Regions from separate parts of the Paenibacillus sp. NN59 genome, predicted to be linked through region 3. Evidence: riboswitches for the same ligand, from Rfam matches in the RefSeq annotation. Region 3 holds a riboswitch; each other region holds the start of a gene.

Region 1 (2,201 bases), 1.6 Mb from region 3:
GGATTTAGGGTTCCATCTGTCCTTCGGAGGACCGGTCACTTTCAAAAATGCCAAGCAACCGAAAGAGGTGCTCGCCAAGGTTCCGATGGATCGATTTTTCTTAGAAACGGACTCCCCGTATCTTACACCGCATCCTTATCGTGGAAAACGAAATGAGACAGCGCATGTACGTCTGGTTGCTGAAGTAGCTGCGGAAATTAAAGGCATTTCGGTAGAGGAAATTGCTGCAATTACCACCAAAAATGCCATGGAACGATTTGGGATTCGATAAGAAAACGAGTAAATCGGGTGAAAAAGGGAGATACAGAGAGGTAATTTGCTCTTTGTTTCGAATAATTGCAGAATATTACAATATTTTAACCAAATATTTAGAAAAACGTACTTGATCCGTGCTTTACAACATGCATCAAAACAGGATATCATCTTTTCAGTGAATTGTTGCGCGGAAAATTGGACAGATGTTCGGGGGATGAACAAAGGGACACTTTCCGATGAGACAACATTACTTTCATGAATCAATCTCGCTGAGTCTCCGTTAACGGAGAGCGGGGGAACCAATAGGGCTTAAACATCGGTGATTCTAGCCGGTGCGCATCGTTCGCTGACCCAAAAGCAGCGGAATGTTCTGCGAAGCCGTATTTGATTTCTTCTTTGGGTCTCGGGGTGAATTCAAGGGCGTCCGCCATGAGCGGGTGACCTAAGATAGGGCGGCTCTCTTTCGCCCGAACCCGACAGCTAACCTCGCAAGCGGAAAAAGAGAGGCAACCTCGTGCATGAATTTCCGATATTCAAAATCATTCGGAAGCCACGAAAGGGTCTCTTACACTCTTTCTTTGGCTTTTTTTGTTTTGAATAAAAGAAATATTGTCATCATACGGTATGTATTCAGGAGGATGACATCATGTTGCGAAGAGGGGTTCATGGTGCAGAACCGGTCATTATCTCTGATCTGTGTTCTGTAGAAAAATTGTTATAGTCGCGTCAAAGACATCATGCATTACTTTAGACGGCGAGGCTATGAAGGAGGACGGAGAAGTGGGCATATTCCAACCAGAAGAGACCCATGAGTCACGATCATCCAGTAAGTCTTTCGCGTTGCGGTGGAAGCATGAGAACTTGCGTCAAATGGCATTGATCGCGATATTCTCAATTGCGCTTGCAATCATGATCTTGTTAGTCGTTTACGGTCAGGCCGGGAAGCAGGTTTCACTGGTTATTGACGGCAAAGCTCAAGTGGTAGAGACTCGTACAGGAATGCTTCAGGAAATGCTGGAGGAGCAGTCAATCACAGTCAGCCCTCACGACAAGGTATCCATGCCCATGAATGGGGCGATTACAGACGGAGACCGAATCGTTATTGAGCGGGCCGTTCCAGTTAAAATCACGGCAGACGGAGACACCAAGACTCTTTATACAACCGATTCATCGGTACAGGGTGTAATTCAGCAATCAGGTATTCAAGTTGAAGATCATGATAAAGTGTATCCAGCGCTCGGAACCGCAATTAAAGCGGATATGAAGATTCGTGTAGTGCGTGTAACAAAGCATACAGTGGATGTGAAACAACCGATTGCTTACAAGGTTGTGAAAACGGCAGACCCAAGTTTGTTCCAAGGAGATAACCGTGTTGTAGTGAAAGGCAAGGAAGGCACAATTGTGCAACATATCGAAAAGGTATTTCAAGATGGAGAACTCGTCTCCAAAAAAGTGGTAGGTAAAACGGTTGCCACCAATCGTGTAGATAAAGTGATTGCGGTAGGTACGAAAGCTAAACCGGTTGTGAAGGAACCTGAGGTTCAATTGGTATCTGCCAAAACTTCGACGACCAAAAAAGCTGTAACAACGAACTCGAAGAAAACATCTGCCTCGGGCAGCAAGGTGATTACGGTCTCCGGGAATTCTTTTAAATACTCTAAAGTTTTGAAAAATGTATCGATGACAGCCTACTCTTCTGAAGAGCCGGGTATTGGTACAAAAACAGCTTCCGGTACTCGTGTAACGGAGGGGCGCACCATTGCAGTTGATCCCAAGGTCATTCCAATCGGCTGGTGGGTATACATTGAGGGCCTCGGCTTCCGTCGTGCGGAAGATACAGGCGGCGCTATTAAAGGCAACAAAATTGACGTTTATTATGACAGTGTGAAGCACGCCCTGAATTTCGGACGTAAAAAAGGCAAAACGGTCTATGTGATTGGTCCAGT
Region 2 (2,201 bases), 2.1 Mb from region 3:
TTAGTTACATTGGACGAGATGCTTAAACTGCCAAAAGAGAAACAATAATTGAAAGAACAGGGTGTCCCTCTACGTCGTCATGAATTATGCCTATCATGATTACGCAAGAAAGAACACCCTGTTTATTAATGCTCAATTCAACTTATGACCTCACATCCATAAATGAGAGGGTTTAAGCCTTATTTTAAAATGTACAACTCAATATCCTGAAAACCAAACGAACTAACGAACTGTTTGCTTCCAGGGATAAAGATGTCAATACGATTTCCCTTGATCGCGCTACCTGCATCCAAAGCCGTTGCTACGAAAGCCTGTTTCGGCAATCCAGGGTGTGTATGCCCTGTCACTAGTACCTTGGTTCCAAAAGGGATAACCTTGGGATCCACTGCGATTGTGCCGAGTTCGAGCGGGTTGCCAAAATAATCAACGGGGCCCCATCCACCATTCTCGGAAGCATCCGCGGAATACGCTGTTGCTTTAACACTAAGCGTTTTGCTGTAGTCGAATGTTTTCCCCCAAGCCTGTACCACTTTATTATCTGTATTCACGTCCAGGCTTGCAGCAGTCACCGTTTTTTCCTGCGACTTCGCTTGAACTGGTGCCGCTTCTACTTTGTTTTCGTTACCTGGGATTGTAATTTTCAAACCACCATAGATGTTATAAGGTGAGATGTCTTTATTCGTTTTAATTAATGTGTTCATATCAACGCCGTATTGCTTGGATAAGGTGAAGAAGGTATCCCCTTCTTTGGCCACATGAACGGAATCCGCGTGAGCCGGAACGGCTTGAATGAATAGAATGGATGTCAGTAGTGCGATGGCTGTTTTGGCTAAACGTTTCTTGTTATACATGGTCTTCCTCCCTCATGATGCCTGCGAAGTTAGTTGTCGGATTCGGATGGAGGAACCCACCCTATAGGCTGTACGTGACATGCTGAAGCATTATGTATTCCTAATTCACCCCAAGCAGCATATTTCTCAAATCATTAACTATGTCTGCATTGTTACGTCCCCCGCACTTCCGCTTCGGAAGTTTCGGCAGTCTTGAATATATCACAAATTTGTAACCTTAAGCTGTAGTAAATGTTTCCATTTGGCGTTTTAATTCATTTTACAGGTAACAGAAAAGTTACTTTTTCAGCTCCACCTTTTCTGCAAACAACAAAAAAGCGTCACCGGATCTTTCGATCCGATAACGCCGTTATTCATTTGATTCTACATACGGAATGGCATGAATTAAAGTACTTTTGCAAGAAAGTCTCGTGTACGCGGGTGTTTTGGCGCCCCAAACACTTCATCCGGGGTACCTTCCTCAACGATGACGCCGCCGTCCATGAAAAGAATGCGGTCTCCCACCTCACGCGCAAAACCCATCTCATGCGTTACAATGACCATCGTCATTCCGCCTTCAGCAAGACGTTTCATGACTTCCAATACCTCTCCGACCATCTCCGGATCAAGGGCCGATGTAGGCTCGTCAAACAGCATCACATGCGGCTGCATCGCGAGTGCTCTTGCAATGGCAATCCGTTGCTTTTGACCACCGGATAGCTGGTTAGGATATACATCTTTTTTGTCCGCCAAACCGACTGTCTTCAGAAGATCCTCGGCAATTTTGTTAGCCTCATCCGTGGATTGTTTCTTCACCTTGATTGGAGCAATCGTAATATTTTGCTGAACCGTTTTATGAGGGAACAGATTAAAATGCTGGAACACCATGCCCATCTTCTCACGTGTAGCATTAATGTTATGCTTGGGATCGGTTATCGAAACACCTTCGAAATCGATCTGTCCCGATGATGGCTGCTCTAACAGGTTCAGACAGCGCAAAAATGTACTTTTACCCGAACCGGAAGGACCAATAACTACAACGACCTCACCTTTGCCGATCGTTACGTCGATGCCTTTCAGGACATCATTTTTACCATATGATTTGTGTAATTGTCTAACGTCTATCACTTGCACCCAACTTCCTTTCCAATCGTCCGAGCAGCTTGGACAGAATAAATGTCATCACAAAGTAAATGGCTGCCGCAATAATGAACGGGTTCAGACCCTGGAATGTGAGATTTTTGACTACACTTGCTTGATACATAATATCCACCATACCGATGACCGAAATAATGGATGATTCTTTAATGATCGTTACGAACTCGTTACCGATGGCTGGCAAAACGGCCTTGAAGGCCTGTGGCAGAATAA
Region 3 (2,201 bases):
GGGTAGTGGGCGTATGCCCGTGGAGGTTCGAGTCCTCTCGACCGCATCATATGAAGATTTACGAGAGAAGCTTTCCGTGATGGAGAGCTTCTTTTTTTGTTTTCATATAGCAACAAGGACGAATTATTCAGGATGAGGATATGTGTTAAAAGAAAGGACGCAAAAAAGCCGCCCAAAAGCTTGAGCAGTTTCTGGCTCTTTGCTTTATAGGTGGCTTTTTTCGTTTATATGTTTGTTCAAAAGTCTATATCTATTTGTTAATCAGCTTTTGAATATCCTCTTCGATTTTGTCCGGTGTAGTCTGCGGAGCATATCGTTTCACAACTTTACCGTCCTGATCGACAAGGAATTTGGTGAAGTTCCATTTGATGGCTTTGGAACCGAGCAAGCCTGGTGCTTCTTTCGTAATGTGTTGGAAGAGCGGATGAGCGCTTGAACCATTGACGTCAATTTTTTCAAACATCGGGAAGCTTACGCCATAATTCATCTGACAGAATTCAGCAATATCGTCGGAAGATCCTTTTTCCTGCGCGAATTGGTTGCTTGGGAATCCAAGCACTTCAAACGGAGCATCCTGGAATTTATCCTGAAGCTCTTGCAAGCCCTTGAATTGAGGGGTGAGACCGCACTGGCTTGCGGTATTCACAATTAACAACACTTTGCCGCGATATTGGGACATCTCAATCTCTTGTCCGCGAAGGGTGTTTACTTTGTAATCATAGACTGACATGGGGTACGCCTCCATCCTGTTATTCTTAATATACTTATTATATTTTAAACAATTAAATAATGCAAAACTTATTTGGATTTAGCGTTGTTATAACCATTCGCTTGCTGGACTCCAAAATGGATGAGAAATACATGAATCAATTTTTGTGCGGTTGAGAATTAGGTAGCTTGGAAGAGAAGGATAGCGTATGACCTCATTGTAAGCGTTATTATCAAAGGTTATTGCCGGAAATCTGGCGATTCGGTGATCTGTATGCACTTTACATGATCATGGTACGGGTGTATGATTCATAGCGTAATTTGAATTTTAATTAAATTGTACCTGAAAAACGAAACAAACGATAATATCGATCGGTCTTATACTCAAGATTTACGAACGATGTTTTAATCGCTGAGTTTCCATTCATTGTGTATGGAAAACGGGGGAACCAACAGAATGGGCTGTATGACAGCAGCGGACATTCATGGGGTGAATTTTTCGGTGAAATCCGGAAATAGGGCGACTCTCGCGCCCGAATCCGTCAGCTAACCTCGTAAGCGTTAAAGGGAGAGGCAACAAACCGCACGCTGGTTCATGGCGCTTTCGTCATGGATTATTTAAGAAGCGTTTCGGAGGCCTTGGTCCCCACGCTTCTTTTTTTGTTGTCTTTTCACGCCAAGGGAGGAACGAAGAATGGATAAAGAGATGATTTTGGTAACCGCTCCGAATGAAGCTGGACGTAAATTTGTGAAATTGCTGATGTATAAAAAAATGCCATTTGCCGTTCTGACGAACAGTGCTGATGAGGAGCGCAAACTTCGCCGTCTTGGCGTGGAACACGTCATCCGTATGAATACAGCAGCTGCTGAGAAATGGTTTTTGCCGCAAGGCAGTGTAGGCAATGTATTTATTTTTGAGAACAGTCTGAACTTGACATGCCGCTATCTTCAAATTTGTCGCTCTTGGACATCGAAGTCCTTGTGTGTGATCACGGAGCAGAGCCATCCTAAAGGGATTTATCGTGGAATGGGCGCCGATAAAATTGTGTATTCACTGAATGGAGAAGTCGGGTTCCTTCTTAATAGCTGCAATAAACCGGAGGCTGAAGTGAGCAGCTTGTGATTGACATTGATCCAAGGTAAGACGCCTGTTATAATTGCAGGTATAGACTAACGGAATTTGAGGAGACTCATGCTTGTCGTGGGTCTTCTTTTTTTATGGAAACAGTACGGTAGTATAGAAGCGAGGGATAACCTGCAGCTAACGAGGAGGAATCAGCGTGCCGGATATTGCCGGATTGAAGTGGTTGTTTTTTGATGTGGGGGATACGCTGGTGGACGAATGGGAGCCTGTAGATGATATTATTGGGCAATTCGTTCGGGAAGCGAATGATTACGGCTATCCAGTAAAGATTGAGGCGGTAAGAGAACTGTTTGCTACCTGTTACCGTAATTATGAACAGTGGCCCATGAAAGTGGCCATACGTACATAT
Region 4 (2,201 bases), 1.6 Mb from region 3:
ATCAATCTCATTGGATGGATTGCGGCGGATGGCCTCTTGTACAATCGCAGTAACGAATGCTTTACCAAGACCTTGACCACACAGATCGGGGCGCATACCGAGACCGATTCGTGTGACATGCTGGAGCGGAAAATATTGTGCAAACCCATAAACCTGGTCATGTTGATCCAGGATAATGGCATATTGTTGTTGTCTGAGCTGTGCATCACCGAACTCGACTTCGAGTACTTTCATCTGTTCCCAAGGAAGCCAGCTATAGATATTGTAAGGTGGGGCGTATTTCCAGCCACATATAAGTTCAGCATGTTCTTCTTGCATCGGTACAACATGAAGTATCAAAGAGGCTTCATTCTTCATATAACAGTGCATGCTCCTTTCTTCAATATCCGTATCATTGTTCACTCTACAAAAGAGCTGTGTATTAGGCAAGTCTTCATATGATCAAATAAAAATTGAAACAAAAGTCGTGATCATTCCGTTTATATTATAACAGGCTGGGTAAAAACATGATAAGGGCACGGACAAACGAAAGCAGGCGAACGTGTTAGTTCACATACACACCATGACTTGCAACATCGGGAACTACACAGAGTCAGAAAGCATAAAAAAACCGCCGGATACATTCCTGCGGAGAATGTACCGGGCGGTTCTGTTTATACTTCGTATTTCGTTACAGTAGAGTTACATGGTTCCAACATCATGTTGATTACAGCTTGTACCTAGTCAAGGGCCAGTGACTCATAATCGTCCGTGCTCATGATCCGTTTAGCGCCAACGTAGCGGTTAGCCCAGTAGTTCTCACTCAAAGAGCTGATCGTTACACCTTTGGAAGAAGAAGAATGTGCAAACTTGCCACTTCCTACAAAAATGCCTACGTGTGATATACCTTTACCTGTTGTGTTGAAGAACACCAGATCTCCAGGTCTCATCTCCATGCGAGATACGGAATCACCCATGTCGTATTGGGAGCTAGATTGACGAGCCAAATCAATACCTAATTTGTCGAATACATACCGTGTGAATCCGGAGCAGTCAAAACCGTCAAGCGTTGTTCCTCCGCTTTTGTATGTAGTTCCCATTGCTGAATCAATTACTTTATCCATCTTAGAATCTGCAAATGCGCTGCCTGCTCCAAGTGATAATGCAAATGTGAGGCTAAGTACTGCTGCGGTCAGTTTCTTCTTAAACAAGTGATATACCCCTTCCAACGCCTGCGAGGTTAGCTTAAGGATTCGGTTGAAGGTCCCCTATGATCCCTCTGTTTCAAGATCAATTCACCCATAACTGGTTCCCCCGCTTCCCAGGTGCCAGGAATTTGGCTATGCTAGTTATGCACCTGAAAAATGAAAAGAAAATTTAATTTTAAGGATTTAATTTAAAGTTGTTACAAATAAGGATTTAAAGATTACAAAGTTGTTACTAAAAACTCACTGCGCTTATTGTACCAGAGGCTTAGTACTTTGGCAACGTTTAGCAGTAAAATTAACAAAAAAAACCTCGACCTTTGACGGGGAAAGGTCGAGGTTTGCGTATTTATACGTAATAACCAATGAAATGTTTAATATAAGATGGTAACATTTCTTTATTTTTGAAAGCGATCTCAGACGGCGTGTAACATTTTAGTTCAACGTATATGATTTTCATGTCTGGTAGATGTGGACTGCCATAAACGGAAATGACTACATACTTTCCACATACTGAGTAGGCTTCGAGCAAGCGGATAGGATTGTTGCAGGATTAATCCGGATAGTCCTGTCAAGAACCAGGAAGCGGAAGTGAATGCACCAAAGACCACTAAATGCACAACTCCCAGCACCAGCGCAATGCCGATGACAGCAAAGATGCGGCGCACAGCAATCCACAGTCCCTTGAGCGTCCCGTGAATTCGCCCTTCTGCTTCCGGGTCAGAAATACCAAACTGCATGTAGAGCACTGCATGATGTACAATCCAGCCATAAATAATCCAGCCTGCTACATATGGAATGCCGGGAAGTAATAAATGAAGAGAATGAAAACTGTCCATTATTGTAGAAAACAATTTGGGCAGAAGCCAGTATGCAGGCAAGAACATGAGAAAGGTACGTATCGTGTGTAGCAATATCATGGGTTTCCATAACGTTTTGATGCCCCGAATAAAAGGAATGCGTTCTTCAGTAGATTGATAATGTTGCAGGGAGTAGAGTAACCCGGCCTGAATAAGT

What was found. Region 3 has a riboswitch for cyclic di-AMP ahead of ACT89M_RS07235 (hypothetical protein). Riboswitches for the same ligand answer to the same signal wherever they lie in the genome.
Region 1: linked by a shared signal. The riboswitch ahead of ACT89M_RS00140 (resuscitation-promoting factor) and the one ahead of ACT89M_RS07235 (hypothetical protein) in region 3 are both predicted to bind cyclic di-AMP.
Region 2: linked by a shared signal. The riboswitch ahead of ACT89M_RS16415 (3D domain-containing protein) and the one ahead of ACT89M_RS07235 (hypothetical protein) in region 3 are both predicted to bind cyclic di-AMP.
Region 4: linked by a shared signal. The riboswitch ahead of ACT89M_RS00510 (C40 family peptidase) and the one ahead of ACT89M_RS07235 (hypothetical protein) in region 3 are both predicted to bind cyclic di-AMP.

Annotation. Positions count from the first base shown of each region.
Region 1 covers NZ_CP199678.1:30,503-32,703, forward strand. Annotated here, with positions in the region: gene ACT89M_RS00135 (TatD family hydrolase) at 1-271, shown strand, start outside; cyclic di-AMP (ydaO/yuaA leader) riboswitch at 513-766, shown strand; gene ACT89M_RS00140 (resuscitation-promoting factor) at 1,036-2,201, shown strand, end outside.
Region 2 covers NZ_CP199678.1:3,735,791-3,737,991, forward strand. Annotated here, with positions in the region: gene ACT89M_RS16410 (polysaccharide deacetylase family protein) at 1-48, shown strand, start outside; gene ACT89M_RS16415 (3D domain-containing protein) at 180-851, opposite strand; cyclic di-AMP (ydaO/yuaA leader) riboswitch at 854-1,050, opposite strand; gene ACT89M_RS16420 (amino acid ABC transporter ATP-binding protein) at 1,236-1,958, opposite strand; gene ACT89M_RS16425 (ABC transporter substrate-binding protein/permease) at 1,945-2,201, opposite strand, start outside.
Region 3 covers NZ_CP199678.1:1,665,341-1,667,541, forward strand. Annotated here, with positions in the region: tRNA gene ACT89M_RS07225 (tRNA-Leu) at 1-46, shown strand, start outside; gene ACT89M_RS07230 (glutathione peroxidase) at 251-730, opposite strand; cyclic di-AMP (ydaO/yuaA leader) riboswitch at 1,109-1,284, shown strand; gene ACT89M_RS07235 (hypothetical protein) at 1,403-1,831, shown strand; gene ACT89M_RS07240 (HAD family hydrolase) at 1,989-2,201, shown strand, end outside.
Region 4 covers NZ_CP199678.1:106,980-109,180, forward strand. Annotated here, with positions in the region: gene ACT89M_RS00505 (GNAT family N-acetyltransferase) at 1-357, opposite strand, end outside; gene ACT89M_RS00510 (C40 family peptidase) at 720-1,190, opposite strand; cyclic di-AMP (ydaO/yuaA leader) riboswitch at 1,194-1,331, opposite strand; gene ACT89M_RS00515 (hypothetical protein) at 1,625-2,201, opposite strand, start outside.